4 regions of the Noviherbaspirillum sp. L7-7A genome follow, and region 4 is predicted to be linked to each of the others. Evidence: predicted binding sites of a transcription regulator. Region 4 holds the regulator's gene; each other region holds the start of a gene.
What was found. Region 4 encodes sigma-54, which starts transcription at its own class of promoters, with help from an activator protein. Its sites were predicted from a motif close to TGGCANGNAANCTGCTTT; they were not measured.
Positions count from the first base shown of each region.

Region 1: a site for sigma-54 is predicted at 1,358-1,375, ahead of pepA (flocculation-associated PEP-CTERM protein PepA). Genes of this name have one in related genera too.
Region 2: a site for sigma-54 is predicted at 1,479-1,496, ahead of KTQ42_RS13070 (BMP family protein). Genes of this name have one in related genera too.
Region 3: a site for sigma-54 is predicted at 1,359-1,376, ahead of KTQ42_RS00260 (nitrate/nitrite transporter). Genes of this name have one in related genera too.

Region 1 covers NZ_JAHQRJ010000001.1:1,424,239-1,427,340, forward strand. Annotated here, with positions in the region: gene lpxO (lipid A hydroxylase LpxO) at 1-867, shown strand, start outside; gene pepA (flocculation-associated PEP-CTERM protein PepA) at 1,426-2,247, shown strand; gene KTQ42_RS06395 (SDR family oxidoreductase) at 2,342-3,058, opposite strand; gene KTQ42_RS06400 (MYG1 family protein) at 3,097-3,102, opposite strand, start outside.
Region 2 covers NZ_JAHQRJ010000001.1:2,856,474-2,859,575, forward strand. Annotated here, with positions in the region: gene KTQ42_RS13065 (ABC transporter ATP-binding protein) at 1-331, opposite strand, end outside; gene KTQ42_RS13070 (BMP family protein) at 435-1,415, opposite strand; gene KTQ42_RS13075 (cysteine hydrolase) at 1,524-2,333, shown strand; gene KTQ42_RS13080 (amidase) at 2,330-3,102, shown strand, end outside.
Region 3 covers NZ_JAHQRJ010000001.1:47,655-50,756, forward strand. Annotated here, with positions in the region: gene KTQ42_RS00260 (nitrate/nitrite transporter) at 109-1,323, opposite strand; gene nirB (nitrite reductase large subunit NirB) at 1,596-3,102, shown strand, end outside.
Region 4 covers NZ_JAHQRJ010000001.1:3,747,135-3,750,236, forward strand. Annotated here, with positions in the region: gene KTQ42_RS17095 (hypothetical protein) at 1-10, opposite strand, end outside; gene raiA (ribosome-associated translation inhibitor RaiA) at 160-528, opposite strand; gene KTQ42_RS17105 (RNA polymerase factor sigma-54) at 604-2,088, opposite strand; gene lptB (LPS export ABC transporter ATP-binding protein) at 2,101-2,844, opposite strand; gene lptA (lipopolysaccharide transport periplasmic protein LptA) at 2,846-3,102, opposite strand, start outside.

The sequences.
Region 1 (3,102 bases), 2.3 Mb from region 4:
TCCATCCTGCACATCCATTTCCGTGGCAGGGTCAGGCTTCCTTTTTTCCGCCAGATCTTCGATCACTCGTCGTTCGTCTCTCCGCTCAATACCTTCATGCACATGTTTTCCGGCGTGCCGTCGACGCCGTATCTGCCGACCAATCAGTTCCCCGACCTGAAGCCGCTCCAGGAAAACTGGGAGATGATTCGTGGCGAAGCGCTGAACCTGATCGCCATGCAAAAGATCCGGGCAGCGGAAAAGAATGACGACGCCGGCTTCAATTCCTTCTTCAAGACGGGCTGGAAGCGTTTCTATCTGAAGTGGTACGACGCCAGCCACCCATCTGCCGAAGCCCTGTGCCCGAAGACGGTAGCCCTGCTGCGCCAGATACCCTCGGTCAAGGCCGCAATGTTTGCCGAACTGCCGCCAGGCGCCAAGCTCAACAGCCACCGCGACCCCTTCGCCGGCTCCCTGCGTTATCACCTGGGCCTGGTGACGCCGAATACCGACCGCTGTTTCATCGATGTCGATGGCCAGCGCTATAGCTGGCGCGACGGCGAGGCAGTGATCTTCGACGAAACCTTTCTGCACTGGGCCAAGAATTCCAGCGACGTCAACCGCATCATCCTCTTCTGCGATATCGAGCGGCCGATGCGCTACCGCTGGGCACAGAAAATCAACAAATGGCTGGGGCGCACGATCATGACCGCTGCCAGTTCGCCCAATGAAACAGGCGACCAGACCGGCGGCATCAACAAGGTGTTCCGCGTCTTCTGGCATGCAGGCCGCTACCGCCGCCGCTTCAAGGCCTGGAACCGCACCGTGTATTACATCGTGCGGGCGCTGCTGATTATCCTGATTGCAGCCTGGGTCATCCTCGGCTAGACGGGCGCACTTCCGCGGTACATCTCGCCGTATCAAGGCGCAGCATGCACGTGCTGCGCCATTGCTGACCTTCTTTTCTTGCGCAAACCCGCCTTCCGGGGCTGCGCGCTTTCCCCCACCCTATTGCGCTCCCCGCCGGACAAGCAAGTTGTCACCATGTGGCTCCAGCAAATGGACCAGCGCTCACGCTTTGCATACTGGAATTTTCGAAACTGAAACCACGAATATCTAGTCACTCAAGAAATTGTTAAAGGATTCACGACTCCACTAGGCTTTATGTGTAAATTTTTTCGACAATTTCCTTTTTACATATGGCTGTGACGAAGAAACAATTGAGTGCAGGCGACTATTTCAGGTGATTGGCAGCTGATAAACCCCCTTTCCATTGAAATTCAATGCCTTACTGAAACAATGCCGGTTTACTTTACATTCTCCGTCGGGAAATTCGACAGTGATTTGTAAACGATTGTTTTTTCAGGAAGTTCACGTTTGGCCCCTATCTTGCTTGTTACGCGGGAAGACGACAAGTCGCCCATGTAACAATTGATCGGAGAAAACATGAAACAAGCAACAAAAAGCATCCTGCTGGCAAGCGCACTGGCACTGAGCGCCGGCCTGGCTTCGGCACAGTCCTTCCCTGATTTTCAGGTCACCGAAAGCGCGGTTGCAGGTGCATTGGCCAACACCATCACGGCAGACAAGATCACCGGCAACTACGATGAAGTCATCACTTTCTCGGGTAACGCCTTCCAGGTCTCCCTGTTGTGGAATGCCGGCCAGTTCGTTGGCAACAATGGCGGCACGCCGGTGGCCTCCCAACTCGGTGCCGTAAGCCCCAACCAGTACGGCATGTATGCATTGTTCCAGGGTAACGGTACTGTCCAGCCCAGCACCGGCACCGGATCGACCTTCAATTTCGCACCTGGCGGCTCGCTGCGCATCTTCATCGATCCGAATTCGGACAGCCGCTTTGGCGCGCCAGGCACCGGCACCAGCGCCTTTGGCGTGACCAACGGCGGCGACGACTACCTGATCGCCACCGGCACGCCGACGTCCGGGCAGGGCACGCTGGATCCGACGCTGTCGACCTGCGGCGCCAGCAATGGCATCAACTGCGGCAGCTTCGGCGCATCGTCCTCGCTGAACCTGACTACGGCCGGCAGCCAGTACTTCACCAGCCCTAACCCCTTCTATAACATCTCGTTCCAGTCGGGCCAGTTGAACAATTTCTCGGCTACCGGCACGCAGCGCATCAACGGCTCGCTGGATGTGATCTTCGGCGGCGGCGGCAGCCAGGTTCCGGAACCGGCTACGGTTGCACTGCTCGGCCTGGGCTTCCTGGGCTTCGGTCTGGCGCGTCGCAAGGCCCGCAAGGCCTGATTCCCGCTTTCCCGCCGGGCTGGAAGAAAAATGCCTGCTTGAAAAGCAGGCATTTTTTATAGTGGCAGCGTCGACAGACTTCAGAAGTTCAAGGTCAGACGTCGCGCAGGTCGGCCACTGGCTGCTTGCCGAAATCGTCACTCAGCAGGAAGCGCAGCAGCTTGCGGGCGCAATCGGCTGGCGAGTCCAGCTGGCCTTCCCGCTTCAATGCCTCGAAACGCTCGCGCAATGGGAAACTGGCGAGGTCGCTGGCCCTGATCTGCGCCTGCATGTCGGTATCGATCACGCCGGGAGCCAGGCTGCAGATACGCAGCCCCGGTGCCACGTCCAGTGCAGCCGCGCGGGCGTGGTTGTCCAGAGCGGCCTTTCCAGCGCAATAGACTGCCCAGCCCGGATAGCCATTGCGTCCTGCGCCGCTCGACACATGCAGCACCCGACGTTCCGCGGCCGGCAATGCAGCCACTGCGGCGGCCAGCATCAGCGGCGCAGCGACATTGAGCGAAATGGCACGCGCCACCTCGTCAGGAGCCTGCGCTGCGATCGGCCCGACCGGCTGCAACATGCCGGCATTGTTGATCAGCAAAACCGTCCCGGCACCTGCCGCGAAGCTTGCGAGCCGGTCGCCGGCCAGCCACGCGGCCAGGGCCGCCGTGTCGGACAGATCCAGTTCCACCTGGTCAAGACCCTGGGCTGCCGGTCCCTTGTTGCGGGACAGTGCCAGAGTGGAGATGCCTTGCGCCGCCAGTTCTGCCGCAATCGCCGCCCCGAGGCCACGGCTGTGCCCGGTCAAAACAGCCTTTACCTTATCCATCAGCTTCCTTTCCGCTTGTCGGCGATGAAGATCAAGCGTCAGGC
Region 2 (3,102 bases), 890 kb from region 4:
GGCCGTACTGCGAGGCCAGCGCACGGATGCGGGCGCCGGCTTCACGGCGCTTCAGGAGGCCGCGGCTCTGGCCCAGGAGCAGGTTGTCGGCCACGCTGGCGTCTTCCACCAGGCTGAAGTGCTGGTGCACCATTGCGATGCCGCGCGCCAGCGCATCGGCCGGGCCGCGCGGCCGGTAGGGCGCGCCGTCCAGCAGCATCGCACCGCTGTCGGGCGCATGCACGCCGAACACCAGGTTGCATAGCGTGGACTTGCCGGCGCCGTTCTCGCCCAGCAGGCAATGGATCTCGCCGGCGCGGATGTCCAGGCTGACCCCGTCCAGCGCGGCCATCGCGCCGAAGCGCTTGCCTACATTGTCCAGCCGCAGCCAGCCCGCTTCCACGGCGGAGGGAGCCACAGCAGCGGCGGCGGGTGCGAAGGCGGCGTGCATTGCGTCAGCCTTCCAGCACCTTGATCTTGCCGTCCATGATGTCCTTCTTGATCTGCTCCAGCCTGGCCTTCTGCTCGGCCGTGGCGCCGCAGATCTTCATGTCGGAGGCATCGGCGCCCATGGCCAGGCCGAACGGCTTGTAGCCCGGCTTCCATTCGCCGGACACGGCCTGCGAGATCGCGTAATGCACCTGGTAGCCCACGCCGGTGATGCTGTAGGCCACGTACAGCGGGTCGCTGCCGCAGCGGTCGGTATAGCTGCCGATGATGTGGGTGCCCTTTTCCTTGGCCGCCTGCTCCATGCCGCGCAGGCCGAGGTTGAGGATGTGATAGTGCACGTCGGCGCCCTGGGCGATCGCGGCCAGCGTGGCTTCCTTGGACTTGGAGACGTTGTCGAAGTCGCCGGTGTAGTTTTCCACGTACTTGATCTGCGGATTGATCGCGCGCGCGCCGTTGCCGAACTCCTTGCCGGCATTGACGATGGAAGGAATCTCCATGCCGCCGACATAGCTGACCGCGCCGTTCTTCGACAGCATGGCCGCGGCCGCGCCGGCCACATAGGCGATCTGCGCCTGCTTGACGTCATAGCCGGCGACATTGGGCGCGGATTCGCCCTGGTTGCCGCCGACGATGGAAAACTTCTTCTTCGGGAAGCGCTTGGCCACCTTCAGCACCGCCGCCTGGGTCTGGCCGCCGACGCCGATCACCAGGTCGTTCTTGCCGGCCAGGTTGGTCAGCGCCTGCTCCATGTCGGCATAGTTGATGTTCTCGATCATCTGCACCTTGATCTTGCTGCCGAACTCCTTCTCGGACTGGGCCAGGCCGCTATAGCCCGATTCCATCCAGCCCTTGTCGGACTTCGAGCCGGGGATCAGCACGCCGACCTTGACCGGGTCGGCGGCCTGGGCCGGGCCGAACGCAGCGGCAATCGCCAGCACGGACACGGACAACAACAGGCGACGGCGTGATGAGGTTTTGCAACGCATGACTGGCACTCCTTTTGCATTGGGAAAGTCGACTTGCCCTGGCTTACAGGGCCTGACTCATCCATAGCAAGTTCGATGCCACTGCCGGCAATGCCCTCAGGAGAAACCATGCAGAAAGCCCCACCGCCACTTGCCCGCCCAGCCGACGGCATGCTGGGCCACAGCCCCAATACCGCATGGCGCGCCAGCGCCGAAGAGATCGACATGGCGGTGCCGCCGCCGCATCCGGTGCTGGCCCGCATCGCCTGCCAGCCGCAGTCGGTGCTGGTGAACCTGCGCCAGACAGCCATCATCGTGGTCGACATGCAGAATGATTTCTGCACCACGAATGGCTGGGTGCACGAGATTGGCGGCGACCCGACCCCGAACCGTGCGCCGATTGCACCATTGCAGGGATTGCTGCCGGCATTGCGCAAGGCCAGCGTGCCGGTGATCTGGGTCAACTGGGGCAACCGGCCCGACCTGGCCAACATGCCGCCCAACCAGATCCATCTGTACAAGCCGTCGGGCACGGGCACCGGCCTGGGCGACCCCTTGCGCAGCAATGCCGCGCCGGTGCTGCAGAAGGACTCGTGGGCCGCGGCCGTGGTGGATGAACTCAAGCCCGAGCCCGGCGACATCATGGTCGACAAGTACCGCATCAGCGGCTTCTGGGACACGCCGCTCGACAGCATCCTGCGCAACTTGGGCATACGCACCATCCTGTTCGCCGGGGTCAACATCGACCAGTGCGTGCTGCACACCCTGACCGACGCCAACTTCCTCGGCTATGGCTGCCTGCTGGTGGAAGACTGCTGCGCCACCACCTCGCCCGGCTTCTGCGCCGAGGCGGCGGTATGGAACGTGAAGAAATGCTTCGGCTTCACCACCGACAGCACGCGGCTCCTGAGCGCGCTGGAAACGGCGCGGCCGGCATGATGCCCGCGCCGCCCGACCTGTTCGGCGCCTTCCTGCCGGGCGCGCGCTGCACCGCCCTGCCCAGCGCGGCCGGCGCGCTGGATGGCATGGCGATGGCGGTCAAGGACCTGATCGACATCGAAGGCGCCGTCACCGGCGGCGGCAATCCCGACTGGGCCGCCGACCATGCACCCGCCAGCCGCCATGCGCCCTGCGTGGCAACGCTGCTGTCATCGGGCGCGCACTTGTGCGGCAAGACCATCACCGATGAACTGGCCTTCAGCCTGGAAGGACGCAATGCCCATTACGGCACGCCGCTCAATCCGCAGCTGCCCGACTGCCTGCCCGGCGGCTCGTCCTCCGGCTCGGCGGTGGCGGTGGCGGCCGGGCTGGCCGACTTCGCGCTGGGCACCGATACCGGCGGCTCGGTACGGGTGCCGGCCGCCTTCTGCGGCCTTGCGGGCTTTCGTCCCACGCATGGCCGGGTCTCGCCTGAAGGCGTGCTGCCATTCGCGCCCAGCTATGACACCGTGGGCTGGCTTGCCCGTTCGGCCAGCCTGCTGGCGCAGGTAGGCCAGGCGCTGCTTGGCCCATCGGCCGTCGCATCGGGCGCGCCGCGGCTGTGCCTGGCTGCCGATGTCTATGCCATGGCCGAGCCGCGCAGCGCGGCCCTGCTCAAAAGCGCCGCCGAGGCCCTTGGCGCAGGCGCATCGGTGGACGTCTTCGAGGGACGCGCGGCGCAATGGCTGCGCTGCTACCAGGTGCTGCAGGGCGCCGAGATCCGGCACAC
Region 3 (3,102 bases), 3.7 Mb from region 4:
GCTTGGTGCTGGGTGGCGGGCGGAAAGCGAATCGCAGTATGAAGGAAAAACGGCCGGGGCAGCATCCTGCTGCCACCGGCCGCGCATGCAGCAAGCTTGTTTAAAGGCTCAGATCTTGGCCGTCGTCATCGCCGCGCTGCCCCAGGTGGTGCGCCAGCGGCCCTTCACCACCGACAGGCCGACCAGCGCCAGCAGGGCCAGCGAGGCGAAGATGGTCAGGCCCAGCTGATAGCTGCCGGTCATCTGCTTGGAAAAGCCCAGGCTGGAGGCAAGATAGAAGCCGCCGACGCCGCCGGCCATGCCGACCAGTCCCGTCATCACGCCGATCTCCTTGCGAAAGCGCTGCGGCACCAATTGGAACACCGCGCCGTTGCCGGTGCCCAGCGCCAGCATCGCCAGCACGAACACCACCACGGCCATCGCCGCCGAGGGCAGGCCGAAGCTGGCGATGAACAGGAACAGCGCGGCCAGCAGGTACATGATGGACAGGGTCTTGATGCCGCCGATGCGGTCGGCCATGCGTCCGCCCAGGGGCCGCACCAGCGAGCCGGCGAAGACGCAGGCGGCGGTGAAGTAGCCGGCCGTCACCGGCGACAGGCCGTACTGGCCGTTGAAGTAGATGGCCAGCGACGAGGCCAGCCCGGAAAAGCCGCCGAAGGTGACGCCGTAGAAGAACATGAACCACCAGGCGTCCTTGTCCTTCAGCACATGCAGGTATTCCACCAGCGACTTCGGCGGCGGTGCAGACGGCGCATCCTTGGCAAAGATCAGGTAGACCGCCAGCGCCACGCCCAATGGGATCAGGCACAGGCCGAACACATTCTGCCAGCCGAAGGCCATGGCCAGCGCCGGCGCGAACAGGGCGGCGAAAGCGGTGCCTGAATTGCCGGCGCCGGCAATGCCCAGCGCCGTGCCCTGGTGCTCGGGCGGATACCAGCGCGACGCCAGCGGCAGCGCCACCGCGAAGGCGGCGCCGGCCATGCCGAGCAGGATGCCCAGGGTCAGCATGCTGTGGTAGCTGTCGAGCTTGCCCAGCCAGGCCCAGGTCAGGCCGGCCAGCACCACCAGCTGGCCGATCAGTCCGGCCTTCTTGGGTTTCAGATGGTCGACCAGCACGCCCATCACGATGCGCAGCAAAGCGCCTGCCAGCAGCGGCGTGGCAACCATCAGGCCCTTTTGCGCCGCGGTCAGGCCGAGATCCTTCGATATCTGCACGGCCAGCGGGCCGAGGATTACCCACACCATGAAGCTGAGATCGAAGTAGAAGAAGGCGGCCAGCAGGGTTGGGGTATGCCCGGCTTTCCAGAATGAGGTTTTTTGCATGATGCGTCCAATCGGCGTTAAAAGGCGGGCTGCACCATGCAAGGGATATGCCAGTCGATTTTCGTGCATCCGCTTTTGTCTATGAAACGCCGGTGCCGCCTCGGTGTGCGATGCACCATCAAACTCAGGCCTGTGCACGCCTGCGGTGCGGTTTATGGGCTATTGCGGTGAATTGTGGCGCCTGCCTGGCTGGCACTGGTCTTGCATCCTGCAAGCGCCATCAGATGCTGAAATGGCTTTAATGGAGAAGCCATGGACAGGAAAGGGCTTTAATGAAGAAGCTGAAATTGGTCATGGTCGGCAATGGCATGGCAGGCGTGCGCACTCTGGAAGAACTGCTCAAGATCGCGCCAGACATCTACGACATCACGGTATTCGGCGCCGAGCCTTATGCCAACTACAACCGCATCCTGCTCTCGCCGGTGCTGGCCGGCGAGCAGACCATACAGGACATCATGCTCAACGATGTCGACTGGTATGCGCAGAACAACATCACCCTGCATCTTGGCAAGAAGATCACCAGGATAGACCGCGCCCGCCGCATGGTGGTGGCCGAGGATGGCACGGTGGCCGAATACGACCGGCTGCTGCTGGCCACCGGCTCCACGCCTTTCATGCTGCCGGTGCCGGGGCGCGACCTGGCAGGTGTGATTTCCTATCGCGACATCCACGACACCAATGCAATGATCGCGGCGGCCGAGAAGCATAGCCATGCGGTGGTGATCGGCGGCGGCCTGCTGGGCCTGGAAGCGGCGAATGGCCTGAAGCTGCGCGGCATGGATGTGACGGTGGTGCACCTGCCCGGCTGGCTGATGGAACGCCAGCTCGATCCGGTCGCCGGCAAGATGCTGCAGAAGTCGCTGGAAGACCGCGGCCTGAAGTTCCTGCTGGCAAAGAACACCCAGGAACTGGTGGGCGACGACAACGGGCATGTGCAGGCGATCCGCTTCACGGACGGCCTGGAAGTGCCGGCGCAGCTGGTGGTAATGGCCGTGGGCATCCGTCCCAACACCGCGCTGGCCGAAGCCAGCGGCATTCACTGCAACCGCGGCATCGTGGTCAACGACACCATGCAGACCTACGACCCGCGCATCTACGCGGTGGGCGAATGCGTCAACCATCGCGGCACCGCCTATGGCCTGGTGGCGCCGCTGTTCGAGATGGCCAAGGTCGCGGCCAATCACCTGGCCAGCTTCGGCATCGGCCGCTACCAGGGCTCGGTCACGTCCACCAAGCTCAAGGTCACCGGCATCGACCTGTTCTCGGCCGGCGAGTTCATGGGCGGCGAGGGCACCGAGGAAATCGTGCTGTCCGACCCGCTTGGCGGCGTCTACAAGAAGCTGGTGATCAAGGATGACAAGCTGGTCGGCGCCTGCCTGTATGGCGATACGGTCGATGGCAGCTGGTATTTCAGGCTGCTGCGCGAAGGCAAGGATATCGGCGAGATCCGCGACAGCCTGATGTTCGGGGAAGCCAACACCGGCCGCCCCGGCGACACCGGCCATGAAGGCTTTACCATGGCAGCCGCCATGCCCGACAGCGCCGAAGTCTGCGGCTGCAATGGCGTGTGCAAGGGCGCCATCGTCAGCGCCATCAAGGAAAAGGGCTTGTTTACATTGGAAGACGTGCGCAAGCACACCAAGGCCTCGGCCTCCTGCGGCTCCTGCACCGGCCTGGTGGAGCAGATCATCATGTTTACCGCCGGCGGCGACTACTCGGCTGCCACCAAGGCCAAGCCGATGTGCGGCTGCACCGACCACACCCACCAGGAAGCGCGCG
Region 4 (3,102 bases):
ATTGCGCCATGACGTCTTCTCCAGGGCAGAAACGTTGAACATGGCGTTAATGTATCACAAGTACTGTATGTATAAACAGTATTTTCGAACTGTGGTTTTTTATGCAAGGCGCTTGGAGCGCCCTGCGTTCATGCATTTTACGGGAATGCGCTGTGTGGCTCAGGCAGCCGGTGCCGCCGCGGTGCCGTCACTATCTTCCTCGATCATGCGCTTGATGCCGGCATGCTGATGGTCCTGGATCCTGGTCTTGTATTTCAAGACCTGGCGATCGAGCTTGTCGATCAGCGTATCAATGGCGGCGTACAGGTCCTGCGCAATGCTGGCCACATGCACATCCTTGCCCCGTAGCCTCAGGGTGATCTCGGCGCGCTGGCGCCTTTCTTTCTCAGGGAGATTATCAACGGCCAAGATGACCGCTATATCAATGACATGGTCGAAATGGCGCTTGATCCGCTCAAGCTTGCCTTGCACGTATTCACGAATTGCGGGAGTCACTTCGAGATGATGTCCACTGATGGTGAGATTCATACTACGCTCCTGTGAAAGGCCGGCAGAGGTTTCACTGAAGATGAAACATGTCAGCGAGTTACATGCTGCAAAAAACTACAAGGACTTGCGCAGGTTGACTGGAGGGATCTTCAGGGCTTCCCGATATTTTGCGACGGTACGGCGTGCCACGACCATACCCTGTTCCGCCAGCATTTCTGCGATGCGACTATCGGAAAATGGATTCTTCGGGTCTTCGGCTCCTATGAGTTGTTTGATCAACGCCCGGATTGCAGTCGATGAGGCTTCGCCGCCTGCATCGGTTGCAACATGGCTGCCAAAGAAGTACTTCAACTCGAACATGCCATGCGGCGTGAGCATGTATTTCTGTGTTGTCACACGCGAGATGGTGCTTTCGTGTAAACCCAGTGTATCAGCTATTTCTCGTAACACAAGAGGTCGCATTGCCACGGCGCCATGAGAGAAAAAATTGCGCTGGCGGTCCACAATCGCCTGGGCCACGCGCAGGATGGTATCGAAACGCTGGCGCATGTTCTTGATCAGCCATTTCGCTTCCTGCAGCTGTGAACTCATCGAGCCTTCGCCCTTGCTCTGCTTGAGGATGTTGGCATACAGCGCATTGACGCGCAGGCGCGGCATCACCTCGTGATTCAGTGTCACCTGCCAGCCGTTCTTGCCGCGCTTGACGATCACGTCGGGCACGACATAGTCGGATGCGTCGCTGGCGAACATGGCCCCAGGATGCGGATTGCATTGCCGGATCACTACCTGGGCCTCGCGCAGGTCCTCCTCGTCGCAGTCCAGGGATTTTTTCAACTTGTTGAAGTCGCGCTGGGCAAACAGCTGCAAGTGCTTCTCGACGATCTGCAGCGCGGTGCGGCGCGTCACCATGGGAACGCGGGGCATGCGCCTGATCTGCAGCGCCAGGCATTCCGACGCGTCGCGCGCGCCGACGCCGGGCGGGTCGAAGCTTTGCAAGAGCTTCAGCGCCATCGACAGCTCCTCGATCTCGACTTCCAGTTCCTCCGGCAGTCGCGCGTGGATCTCCTCCAGCGGCTCGGTCAGATAACCGTTGTCATCCAGCGCATCGATGACCAGTTCAACCAGTGCGCGGTCGCGCGGATTCTGGACGGTCACGCGCATCTGTTCCAGCAGATGCTCGCGCAGGGTCAGCTCATGCGCTTCCATCTGGGGACGGGCGTCGTCGTCTTCCGGCGCCTTGGACGTCCGCGCAACGTCGTCGAAACTCCAGTCGGCATCGGCGCCGCTATCGCTGCTTTCGCCGCCGCCTTCGCCGGCCTCGAAGCCGCCTTCGCCTTCCGCGGAAGGGGCGGCATCGGAAGCGGGTGCGTCGCTGCTTGGCGTGGAGGTGGGTGCGCTGCTGACGGAGCCGTCGGCCAGCAGCCTGATCGAATGGTCAAGCGGATCATCCAGACGTTCAAGCAGCGGATTCTCCGACAGGATCTGTTCCAGTTCCTGATGCAGTTCCAGCGTTGAGAGCTGCAGCAGCCGGATCGACTGCTGCAGTTGCGGCGTCAGCGCAAGATGCTGGGATACGCGGAGTTGAAGTGTCTGTTTCATTTGTGCCTTTTCTTACATCCGGAAGTGCTCGCCGAGATAGACGCGGCGCACCGACTCGTCGGCAATGATGTCGTCCGGGCGGCCGCTGGCCAGCACCACGCCCTGATTGATGATGTAGGCATGGTCGCAAATGCCCAGCGTCTCGCGGACATTGTGGTCCGTTATAAGCACGCCGATATTGCGCTCCTTGAGGAAACGCACGATGCGCTGGATTTCGATGACGGCGATCGGATCGACGCCGGCAAAGGGCTCGTCCAGAAGGATGAAGCGCGGGCTGGTGGCCAGGGCGCGCGCGATTTCTACACGCCTGCGTTCACCGCCGGACAGCGACATCGCCTGGTTGTCACGCAGCTTTTCGATCTGCAGTTCGGAGAGCAGGGCATTGAGCCGGTTCGCGATCTGCTCCTTCGACAGCGGCTTGCCCTCGTAGCGCTGCAGCTCCAGCACCGCGCGGATGTTTTCCTCGACGGTGAGCTTGCGAAATACCGAGGCTTCCTGCGGCAGGTAGGACAGGCCCAGCACAGCGCGGCGGTGGATAGGCAGGCGCGAGATGTCGACGCCGTCCACGTCGATGGTGCCGGCGTCGGAGGGCACCAGGCCGACGATCATGTAGAACGACGTGGTCTTGCCGGCGCCATTCGGGCCGAGCAGTCCCACCACCTGGCCGCTTTCGACATGCAGGGAGACGTCGCGCACCACCTGGCGCGCGCCATAACTCTTCTGCAGGCCCTGCACGTTGAGGATGCTGTTTTCCATCTCAAGGCGCCCTGGTGTCGTTGCGTGGCTGGATGATGGCCTTGATGCGGCCGGCGCCGGCCTTGCTGTTGCTGCTGGGCGTGTTGTTGACCGAGTAGAACTCCTGCTTGCTGTCGTAGGAAATGAATTCGCCTTCGACCTCGTCGGTCGGACTGGCGCCTTCCAGCAGGCGAATCCTGGCGCTGACGTAGAACTTCGCGACCTCGGTCTTGGTGTCGTACTCGATGCGGTCGGCGGCTTCGCCTTCTATCCAGAGAT